DNA from 2 places in the Pedococcus sp. P2_D9 genome. Region 2 is predicted to be linked to the other one. Evidence: riboswitches for the same ligand, from Rfam matches in the RefSeq annotation. Region 2 holds a riboswitch; the other holds the start of a gene.
The links. Region 2 has a riboswitch for S-adenosylmethionine ahead of AC1DXJ_RS10640 (bifunctional o-acetylhomoserine/o-acetylserine sulfhydrylase). Riboswitches for the same ligand answer to the same signal wherever they lie in the genome.
Positions count from the first base shown of each region.

Region 1: linked by a shared signal. The riboswitch ahead of ssuE (NADPH-dependent FMN reductase) and the one ahead of AC1DXJ_RS10640 (bifunctional o-acetylhomoserine/o-acetylserine sulfhydrylase) in region 2 are both predicted to bind S-adenosylmethionine.

Region 1 is NZ_JBFUEI010000006.1:130,584-134,989, forward strand. Features, by position in the region: gene AC1DXJ_RS11905 (DUF6308 family protein) at 1-235, opposite strand, end outside; tRNA gene AC1DXJ_RS11910 (tRNA-Phe) at 805-881, opposite strand; gene AC1DXJ_RS11915 (NADP-dependent oxidoreductase) at 1,054-1,977, shown strand; SAM riboswitch class IV at 2,133-2,247, shown strand; gene ssuE (NADPH-dependent FMN reductase) at 2,533-3,108, shown strand; gene AC1DXJ_RS11925 (ABC transporter substrate-binding protein) at 3,108-4,163, shown strand; gene AC1DXJ_RS11930 (ABC transporter ATP-binding protein) at 4,160-4,406, shown strand, end outside.
Region 2 is NZ_JBFUEI010000005.1:109,134-113,539, forward strand. Features, by position in the region: gene hrpA (ATP-dependent RNA helicase HrpA) at 1-204, opposite strand, end outside; gene AC1DXJ_RS10635 (hypothetical protein) at 236-439, opposite strand; gene AC1DXJ_RS10640 (bifunctional o-acetylhomoserine/o-acetylserine sulfhydrylase) at 518-1,837, opposite strand; SAM riboswitch class IV at 1,994-2,108, opposite strand; gene AC1DXJ_RS10645 (hypothetical protein) at 2,181-3,434, opposite strand; gene AC1DXJ_RS10650 (hypothetical protein) at 3,431-3,721, opposite strand; gene AC1DXJ_RS10655 (nitroreductase family deazaflavin-dependent oxidoreductase) at 3,874-4,356, shown strand; gene AC1DXJ_RS10660 (hypothetical protein) at 4,384-4,406, opposite strand, start outside.

The DNA of each region.
Region 1 (4,406 bases), on a different contig from region 2:
GAGCCAATAGCCGGCTCAAGTGAGCCGAGGTTGCACCCGGCTCCAAGATTCGCCGGGCCGCCATCTGTGGGATCTCGACATTCAGGAGCGTGACCGCGAACAGATCGCTCGCCTCGATGGCATACGGATCGTTCGGGTTCACCGTCACAAACGCAGCCCCGGCATAGTCGCCCTCCCACCGGTAGTACGCGGCCAATCTCTCGACCGCTGTGTCCGTATTCGAGAGGATGGACATGACTCGCTCGGTGGCCTCTGAGAGGAGGGCAACAGGCGCTTGGGTCCAGCCGTTCGGCAACGCTGTGCCAGGTTCTGTCATGCCAGACAGCATGTCGGAAGGCGCGGACAGCCCACGAAGCCTCCCTCACGCGTGGGCACAATTTGGGCACACGAGATCTGAGAACGGCCCAACCGATGGCGTCAGATTCGTACGGCTGGTGCTCCTGACGCCACTGCCGCCGACGTCGCCCCAGGGCCAAAGACGCTCGTAATGAATAGCTCAGCACATATCGGACATGCGTTCCTCGACGTCGGTCCGGTGACCAGAGCCGGGGGGCATGGGCTAGAAGCCGGCCCTCCGCGGACGCCGCGGTGAGCGCAGCCTCTAACGGCCGGATCGTCCCGGGCGCGGCCATCTGCTTGAGCTGCCCGAGTCTGTTGACCTCGAGATTTCGTGCAACATCTCGTGCAACATCTCTCGGCTATTGCCGGTTAATCGCGGTCATTGGCGGCAAGCCGCCCCTCCTCAACGGAGGGCGAGAGATACGCAAAGCCGCAGGTCACGGGTCCCTGACCTGCGGCTTTGGGTGGTGGCCAGGGGCGGGGTCGAACCGCCGACCTTCCGATTTTCAGTCGGACGCTCGTACCAACTGAGCTACCTGGCCGTGGGTGCATGTGCGTGATGGTGACCATGCAATGCAGAACATGCGATCGCGGCGGCCTCGTGCCGAAGCCCGGGGGACCGTCGCGACTGCAGGATCATAGCCGATCCGTGCTGCCCCCTCACAACCGACGGTCATCGCGGAATACCCCGTGGGTGGCGACGTTGCCCCCACCATGAAGGCAATCACCTTCGCCGAGTACGGCGACCCCGACATCCTCCAGCTCACCGACCTCCCCGACCCCAAGGTCGGCCCCGGCGAGGTGCTCATCCGCGTGCGCAGCGCAGCCGTGAACCCTGTCGACTGGAAGGTCATGAAGGGCTATCTCGACGGCCTCATGGTCGTGGAGTTCCCCGCGATCCCGGGCTGGGACGTCTCGGGAGTCGTCGAGGCGGTCGGCCCCGACACCCCCGAGTGGGCCCCCGGCGACGAGGTGATCGCCTACGCCCGCAAGGACTGGGTGCAGGGCGGCACCTTCGCCGAGCTTGTCACCGCGCCCGTCCGCACGGTCGCCCGCAAGCCGAAGTCCCTCGACTGGCACCAGGCGGCGGGCCTCCCGCTTGCCGGCCTCACGGCATACCAGCTGATCGCTCGGCTGGGACTCAAGGATGGCGAGACGGTCCTCGTGCACGCCGCCGCCGGTGGAGTCGGTCTCTTCGCCGTGCAGATCGCCCGAGCTCTCGGCGCGCGCGTGATCGGCACCGCCTCCGAGGGCAACCACGAGTTCCTGCGCGGGCTGGGTGCAGAGCCGGTGACGTATGGCGCGGGGCTGGCCGAGCGCGTACGTGAGCTGTCGCCCGACGGCGTGGACGTCGTGGCCGACTTCGTCGGCGGGGTCCTGGACGTCACGCAGGCCGTTCTCGCCGACGGTGGACGGCACGGGTCGATCGCCGACGGCACCGTCGCCGAGGCCGGTGGCATCGCCGCATGGGTGCGGCCCAACGCCGAGGACCTGACTGCGCTGGGCGACCTCGCCGACGCGGGTCGGCTGACCGTGCCGGTGGCCGACGTGTTCGCGCTCGCGGATGCGGCTGAGGCGTTCGAGCTGAGCCAGACCGGGCACGTCCGCGGCAAGATCGCCATCGAGGTCAGCGTCTGACGGACCCTGGCGGGCCCCCGCCACGCATATGACGCCTGTCCAAAAGGGCGCCCGCGCAACGGATTCCGTGCGTGGGCGCTCTTTGTCGTCCCACCATGCGAGAGGCATATCCTACTTATTTGATAGGCAATGAAGGAACCGCTACCTTCGACGTAGGTCATGAGCTCCAGTGACAAGCCCCGGCTCGCTGGACGGCAACCCTCCCACTCGCGGTGGGGTGCTCCGGGTGAAGACCAGGTGGCAGTCGGACGACTGCCGCAAGCGCGAGGCTCTCGAGCCTCATCCGAGGACGGAAACCCATGAAGGACAACGGATCCAGGCAGGCAGTCGATCGCTCCTGTCTACCCGTCCTGCGCAGGCACATCGACCTGCTCAGGGTTTCCAGCGCACTCTGTCGCCCCTGACGCGCGCCCTCGTCGTTCGTCGGCTTCAGCCGGTCTCCGACCTGCGCTCGTAGGTCTGTTCGACGACTGCTACCTCGAAACCCATTCTCCTCCAACGGTTCTGCGCCTCGGCGCAGGACCGGCGATTCCCCTTGCCCGAAAGGATCCACCCATGGCTGTCATTGCCACGATCTCCAGCAGTCCCTCCCCCTCCTCCAAGACCGACGCCGTCCTCTCCGACATCGCAAGACAGCTCCAACGCGCCGGCCACGTCGTCGTCCCCATCGTGTTGCGGGACCTGCCCGCCGGCCCACTCCTGCGCGGTGACGCCCACGACCCCGAAGTGGCACGCGCCGTGGCTGCGCTCGAGGCGGCAGACGCGGTCGTCGTGTCCACCCCGGTCTACAAGGCGGCCTACGGCGGCCTGCTCAAGACCTTCCTCGACCTGCTGCCGCAGTTCGCGCTGCGGGGCAAGGTCGTCCTGCCGGTGGCCACCGGCGGCACGCCCGCCCACGTGCTGGTCGTCGACTATGCCCTCCGCCCCGTCCTGGCGAGCCTGTCGCCGAGCAGCATCACCCCGGGCTGGTTCGTCCTGGCCGACCACGTGAGGCTCGTCGACGGGGGTGAGGCCTTCCTCGACGAGGCTGCCCTGCGACCGCTGCGCGAGGTCACGACCGTCTTCCTCGACACCGTGGCAGGCCGCTCGCTGGTTACCGCGGGTGCCGTGCTCCGCGAGGCGGTGGCCTGATGCGCGCGATTCGTGGTTCCTTCACCGCGAGCCGGGCGCTGATCGCCTCGCTGGCGGCGGCCCTGCCACTCGTCCTGGTGTCCGGCTGCTCGCTCCCGTCGAGCGAGGCCAGCACGTCCGCGAAGGACAAGGGGCCGGTGACCATTCGCTACCAGGGGTGGGCCAACTCGGTGTCGCTACCCGAGCTCGCCTCCGACCTGGGCTACTTCCCCACCCTCAAGCTCAACTGGGTCGGCAACACCACCAGCGGTCCCCAGGACATCCAGTCCGCGGCCACGGGGCAGACCGACTTCGGCGGTGCGTTCTCCGGCGCCGTGGTCAAGCTCATCAGCGCAGGCGCCCCGGTCAAGGCCGTCATCAACTACTACGGCGAGGACGCCAGGACGTTCAACGGCTTCTACGTCAAGAACGACAGTCCGATCCGGACCCCGCACGACCTGATCGGCAAGAAGGTCGCTGTCAACACTCTGGGGGCGCACGCCGAGGCGGTCATCGACACCTACCTGAAGAAGAACGGCCTCACGCCGGAGGAGATCAAGCAGGTGCAGCTGGTCCCACTGCCCCCCAACGACACCGAGCYGGCCGTCCGGCGTGGGCAGGTCGACGTCGGCACCCTCTCGGGGGTCCTGCAGGACCACGCCATCGCCACGGGTGGGCTGCGGTCGCTGTTCAGCGACTACGAGCTGTTCGGCGCCTTCAACGGTGGTCAGTACGTCCTACGGGACGACTTCATCGCCAAGCATCCGGCGGCAGCCAAGGAGTTCGTCACCGGGGTCGCCAAGGCGATCGAGTGGGAGCGCACGAGCTCTCGCGAGACCGTCATCACGCGGTTCACCACCATCATCGAGAAGCGTGGTCGCAACGAGAAGACCGACAACCTCAAGTTCTGGAAGAGCGTGGGAGTCGCCAGCAAGGGCGGCTTGATCAGTGACCAGGACTTCACCCGCTGGGAGCCGTGGCTCGTCGACAGCGGGGTCCTCGAGCAGGGCGCGCTCAAGCCCCGCGACCTCTACACCAACGACTACAACGGGCTCGCGTCGAAGGCGTCCTCATGAGTGCCCACATCGAGCTGCGTGGCGTGACCAAGGAGTTCGCGCTCCGCCCGACCAGGGACCAGCCGCAAGCACGCCCGCTGGTCGCGCTGGACGACGTGTCCCTGGAGGTGCCACGCGGTGAGTTCCTCACGCTGGTCGGACCGAGCGGGTCGGGCAAGACCACCTTGCTCGACCTCCTCGGCGGGCTGAGCCGCCCCACGAGCGGCAGCGTCCTCGTGGACGGCGCCGAGGTGACCGGTCCCG
Region 2 (4,406 bases):
GCCCGAGCCCGTCTCGCCCGCGACGATGACGACCTGGTGGTCGCGGATCGCGGCGGCGATGTCGTCCTTGCGCGTGACGACCGGCAGGTCCGGCGGGTACTTGAGCTCCGGCACGGGCGGCGGGACGCGCACGGGCCGAGGTGGGCCCGCCTGACGTGGCCGCCGAGACCGGGACCGCTGCTCGGAGGACACGGGCGAAATCATACGGGTGAGCCCCAGCCACCCCTGGGTCTGCTCAGCGCACCAGTGTCGTCAGGTTGCGCGGGTTCGGCAGCTGGTCGGGAGCCAGGATCGCCCCGCCACCTGCGACGGTCACCAGCACGAGGACGACGGCAAGGACCGTCACGACCGCGACGAGGAGAAGCGGTGCGACCTGGTGTGGAAGGTGGACCGTGTGGACGTGCAGGTGGAGCGTCACGGGCCCCGGGTGCGAAGCCATGCCCCAGTATCCCCCCGCGGCCGACTGCTGACACCTGCATTCGACGTGTTCGGTCGGACGCAGGTGTCAGCAGTCGCCTCAGACGCCCTTGGCCGCGATGAAGCCCTGCTCCAGGTCGGCAAGGATGTCGTCGATGTGCTCGATGCCCACGGCGAGGCGCACCAGCCCGGGCGTGACCCCGGCCTTCAGACGGTCGCCGTCCGGGCCCTGGGAGTGGGTCGTGGAGGCTGGGTGGATCGCGAGCGAGCGCACGTCACCGATGTTGGCGACGTGACTGTGCAGCACGAGGGACTCGACGAACCGACGCCCCGCTTCGACGCCGCCGACGATCTCGAACGCCAGCACCGCCCCAGCACCCCGGGGCGTGTACTTCGTTGCCTTCGCGTACGACTCGTGGTCCGGCAGGGAGGCCCACACGACCTGCTCGACCTGCTCGTGCTGCTGGAGGAACGCCGCCACCTTGTGCGTGTTCTCCAGGTGCCGCTCGATGCGCAGGCTCAGTGTCTCGATGCCCTGGGCGATGAGGAAGGCGTTGAACGGTGCGATCGCGGGACCAAGGTCGCGCAGCAGCTGGACGCGCGCCTTGAGGATGAACGCGAGGTTGGCGCCGAAGGCACTCCCCACGCCGAGGTCCCGCGCGAACACCAGCCCGTGGTAGCTCTCCTCCGGGGTGTTGTAGTTGGGGAACTTGTCGGGGTCGGCCCCGAAGTCGAACGTGCCCCCGTCGACGATCACCCCCGCGATCGACGTGCCGTGACCACCGAGGTACTTGGTGGCCGAGTGCACGACGATGTCGGCTCCCCACTCCAGTGGGCGGATGAGGTAGGGCGTCGCGATCGTGTTGTCCACGACGAGCGGCACTCCGGCCTCGTGGGCGACGGCCGCGACGCCCTCGATGTCGAGCACCTCCGACTTCGGGTTGGAGATCGTCTCGCCGAAGAACAGCTTGGTGTTGGGTCGGACGGCGGCCCGCCAGGACTCCAGGTCGTTGGGGTCCTCGACGAAGCCCACCTCGATCCCGAACTTGGGGAGGGTGTGCTTGAGCAGGTTGAAGGTGCCGCCGTACAGGCTCGGGCTCGCCACGACGTGGTCCCCCGCCTCCGCGATGTTGAGGATGGCCAGGGTCTCGGCAGCCTGGCCCGAGGCGACCAGCAGCGCCCCGACCCCGCCCTCGAGCGACGCGACTCGCTGCTCGACAGCGTCCTGGGTCGGGTTCATGATGCGGGTGTAGATGTTGCCGAACTCCTTGAGGGCAAACAGGTTTGCCGCGTGTTCGGTGTCCTTGAAGACGTACGACGTCGTCTGGTAGATCGGCAGGGCGCGAGCGCCGGTGGCGGCGTCCGGCTCCTGTCCGACGTGGACCTGCCGGGTCTCGAACGACCAGTTGGTGGAGCTCATCTCGGTGTCCTTCACTCTCGGATGCCGCGTGGCACGGATCGGGGGACCGTCACCGGCGGAGCGGGTGGTCGAGGTGCCTGTGAAGGGAGGTTCGAGCTCCCGAGGTCCTGTGATCACTGATGCCACCGCCGGAACGGTGCGGGACACGTGGTGGGTCTCCCGCGCTTGCGGACGGCGACTGCGCCGCCCGCCAGGTCTTCACCCGGGGCACCCCACCGCGGAGGAGGGTTGCCGGCCAGCGAGCCGGGGCTTGTCGCTGGCACTCATGACCTGGGCCGAGGCTACGCCGGGGAGGTGAGCGGGCGGCATACCCATCTCTCATGGCGGACGCACGAACGGCGGGTCAGCGAGCGCCGGGACGTGGGTCGGGATCGGGGGTGGTGCCGCGCGCATCGGTGGCGTCGCGGGTCCGCATCGCCAGGTCCCCCTCGTGTCGGGCGTACAGGTCGCGCCCGGTGCCGACGGCCCCCAGACCCGCCGTGGTCGCCTCGGCCGCGAGGCCGGTCACGAACATCGTGCGCGACCGGGCGGGGTCACGGGTCACCAGGGCGAGGTCGTCGAGCCACTTGTTGCGCACGAGGACGCGTGCACGTCCCGCGACCTGCTCGGCCACCCAGTGCGCTGTCGCGGTCGGCGAGCCCGGCGACCGGGTCGCGCGGAACGTGCGGGCGTCGGGCTGGTACTCGGCTCGACCGGCGCGGCGAAGCTCCTCGGCCGTCGCGAGCCGGAGCCGTTGAGCCGTGCCGAAGCGCAGCGAGCGTCGCGCCGTCCTCGTCGGGCCCGCGAGGGCCGCGGGGTTCGTCGCCAGGGCGCCTCGCTTGAGCACGCCGGACGCGGCGCCGGTGACCGACATGGCGGCGCCCACGCCGATGTGGCCCCAGTCCCCGTCGCCGTAGCCGACCTTGACCACCGCGTCTGCCGTCAGCTGGAGTCCGTCGCACGCCCCGGCGGCGACCCCCAGCGCCTTGGACGGCGGCGTGGGAGCCATCGCCACGGCCCCTGCCGCGCTCCCGAGCACGCCGGCCCCGCGACTGAGCCCCGTCAGCGAGTCGTACATCCGTGAGTCGTCGAGGCCGTCCTGGACGAGCTGGTGCAGAACCGTGGCGCACCGGCGGTCCGCCTCGGCGAACCGATGCCAGGCTGCGGCATGGCGGCGTTCGGCGACCTGGACGAGCTCGAGCTGCTCCAGCTCCTTGCGGTGCAGGTCCGCGGCGACCGCACGCTGCGTCGGGTCGGCGCTCTCCTGCGCCATCACCCGCCGGTTGCCGAGGGTGACCGCGAGCTGCCAGGCCTCCGCGTGCGTCGTCACCGCCCAGGAGGCGTCGTGCTGCGCCTCCGCCAGGGCTGCGGCAAGAGGCCGCAGGGCCACCGCCGACACCGCGTAGCGACGCCCCACCGAGACCAGGAGCGAGGCCGCGGTGCGGGACCGAGCGGCGAAGGCGGCGCCGCCCGGCCCCTCCCAGGTCGTCCTGCTCGGGTCGCCGAGGCTTCGCACCGTGCTCGCCAGGGCCAGCAGCAGCTCGCCCTGCCCGGCCAGCCGGTCGGCGAGTGCGCGCACCGTGCCGGGATCACCCGGCAGCGGCCTCAGGATCGTCATCCCGGGCCACCGTCGAAGGCGGCGGCGCTCGTGCTCTCGACGTCGGCGTACAGCCGCCCGGCCAGCGCCGTCGCGGCCGCGAGGTCCTCGAGCGCGCGGCCGAGCACGTGACGTTGGTGCTCGAAGTCACCCAGCACCGACGCGAGGGCTCCGGCGCTGTCGCCGGGGCCCAGCGACCAGGTCTGCTCCGAGCTGCGCACCGCCTGCCACAGGAGGTCGTCGGCCACCTCCCGGAGGGAAGCGCCCAGCGCCACGATGGTGTCGGAGTTCACCTCGATCCGGGTCATGGGTCCGAGGGTAGGTCGGTCGTGGGACGCCTCCCGGAGTTGTCCACAGCCGCCTGTGCGCCGGATCGTCGGCGCCCGACAGGTCCCACCCAGCCGACCCGCCTGCTCGACCCCTCCACCCGAGATGTGCCGGTTCGTGTTGTGATGGACCCATGAGCATTGTTGGTGAGTACGTCGCCAGCCCCACCGGCTGGGTCCGAACGCAGGTCGAGCAGATCGAGGCCGCCGGGACGACCCGAGCGGTCGCCATCCAGGGTCGACGGGTCGTGATGCTGACCATGATCGGCCTCTCCGGCAAGGTGCGAAAGGTCCCGTTGATGCGCGTCGAGCACGACGGTGTGTATGCCGCGGTGGCGAGCAAGGGTGGCGCGCCGGAGCACCCCAAGTGGTACGCCAACATCCGCAAGAACCCGGTCCTCGACCTCCAGGACGACGACCGCACGTGGACGGTCCGGGCCCGGGAGCTCGAGGGCGCCGAGCGCGAGGAGTGGTGGCCGCGGTGCGTCGAGGCGTTCCCGCCCTACGCCGACTACCAGGTCAAGACCGACCGGCTGATCCCCGTGTTCGTCCTCGAGCCAGTCGACGAGCCAGTCGAAGAGCCAGTCGACGAGCCGGTGGACACAGCCACGGACTAGCGGTCGACGAAGGCCACCGACCAGCTCTCAGCTGGGACGGGTGCGCCGCA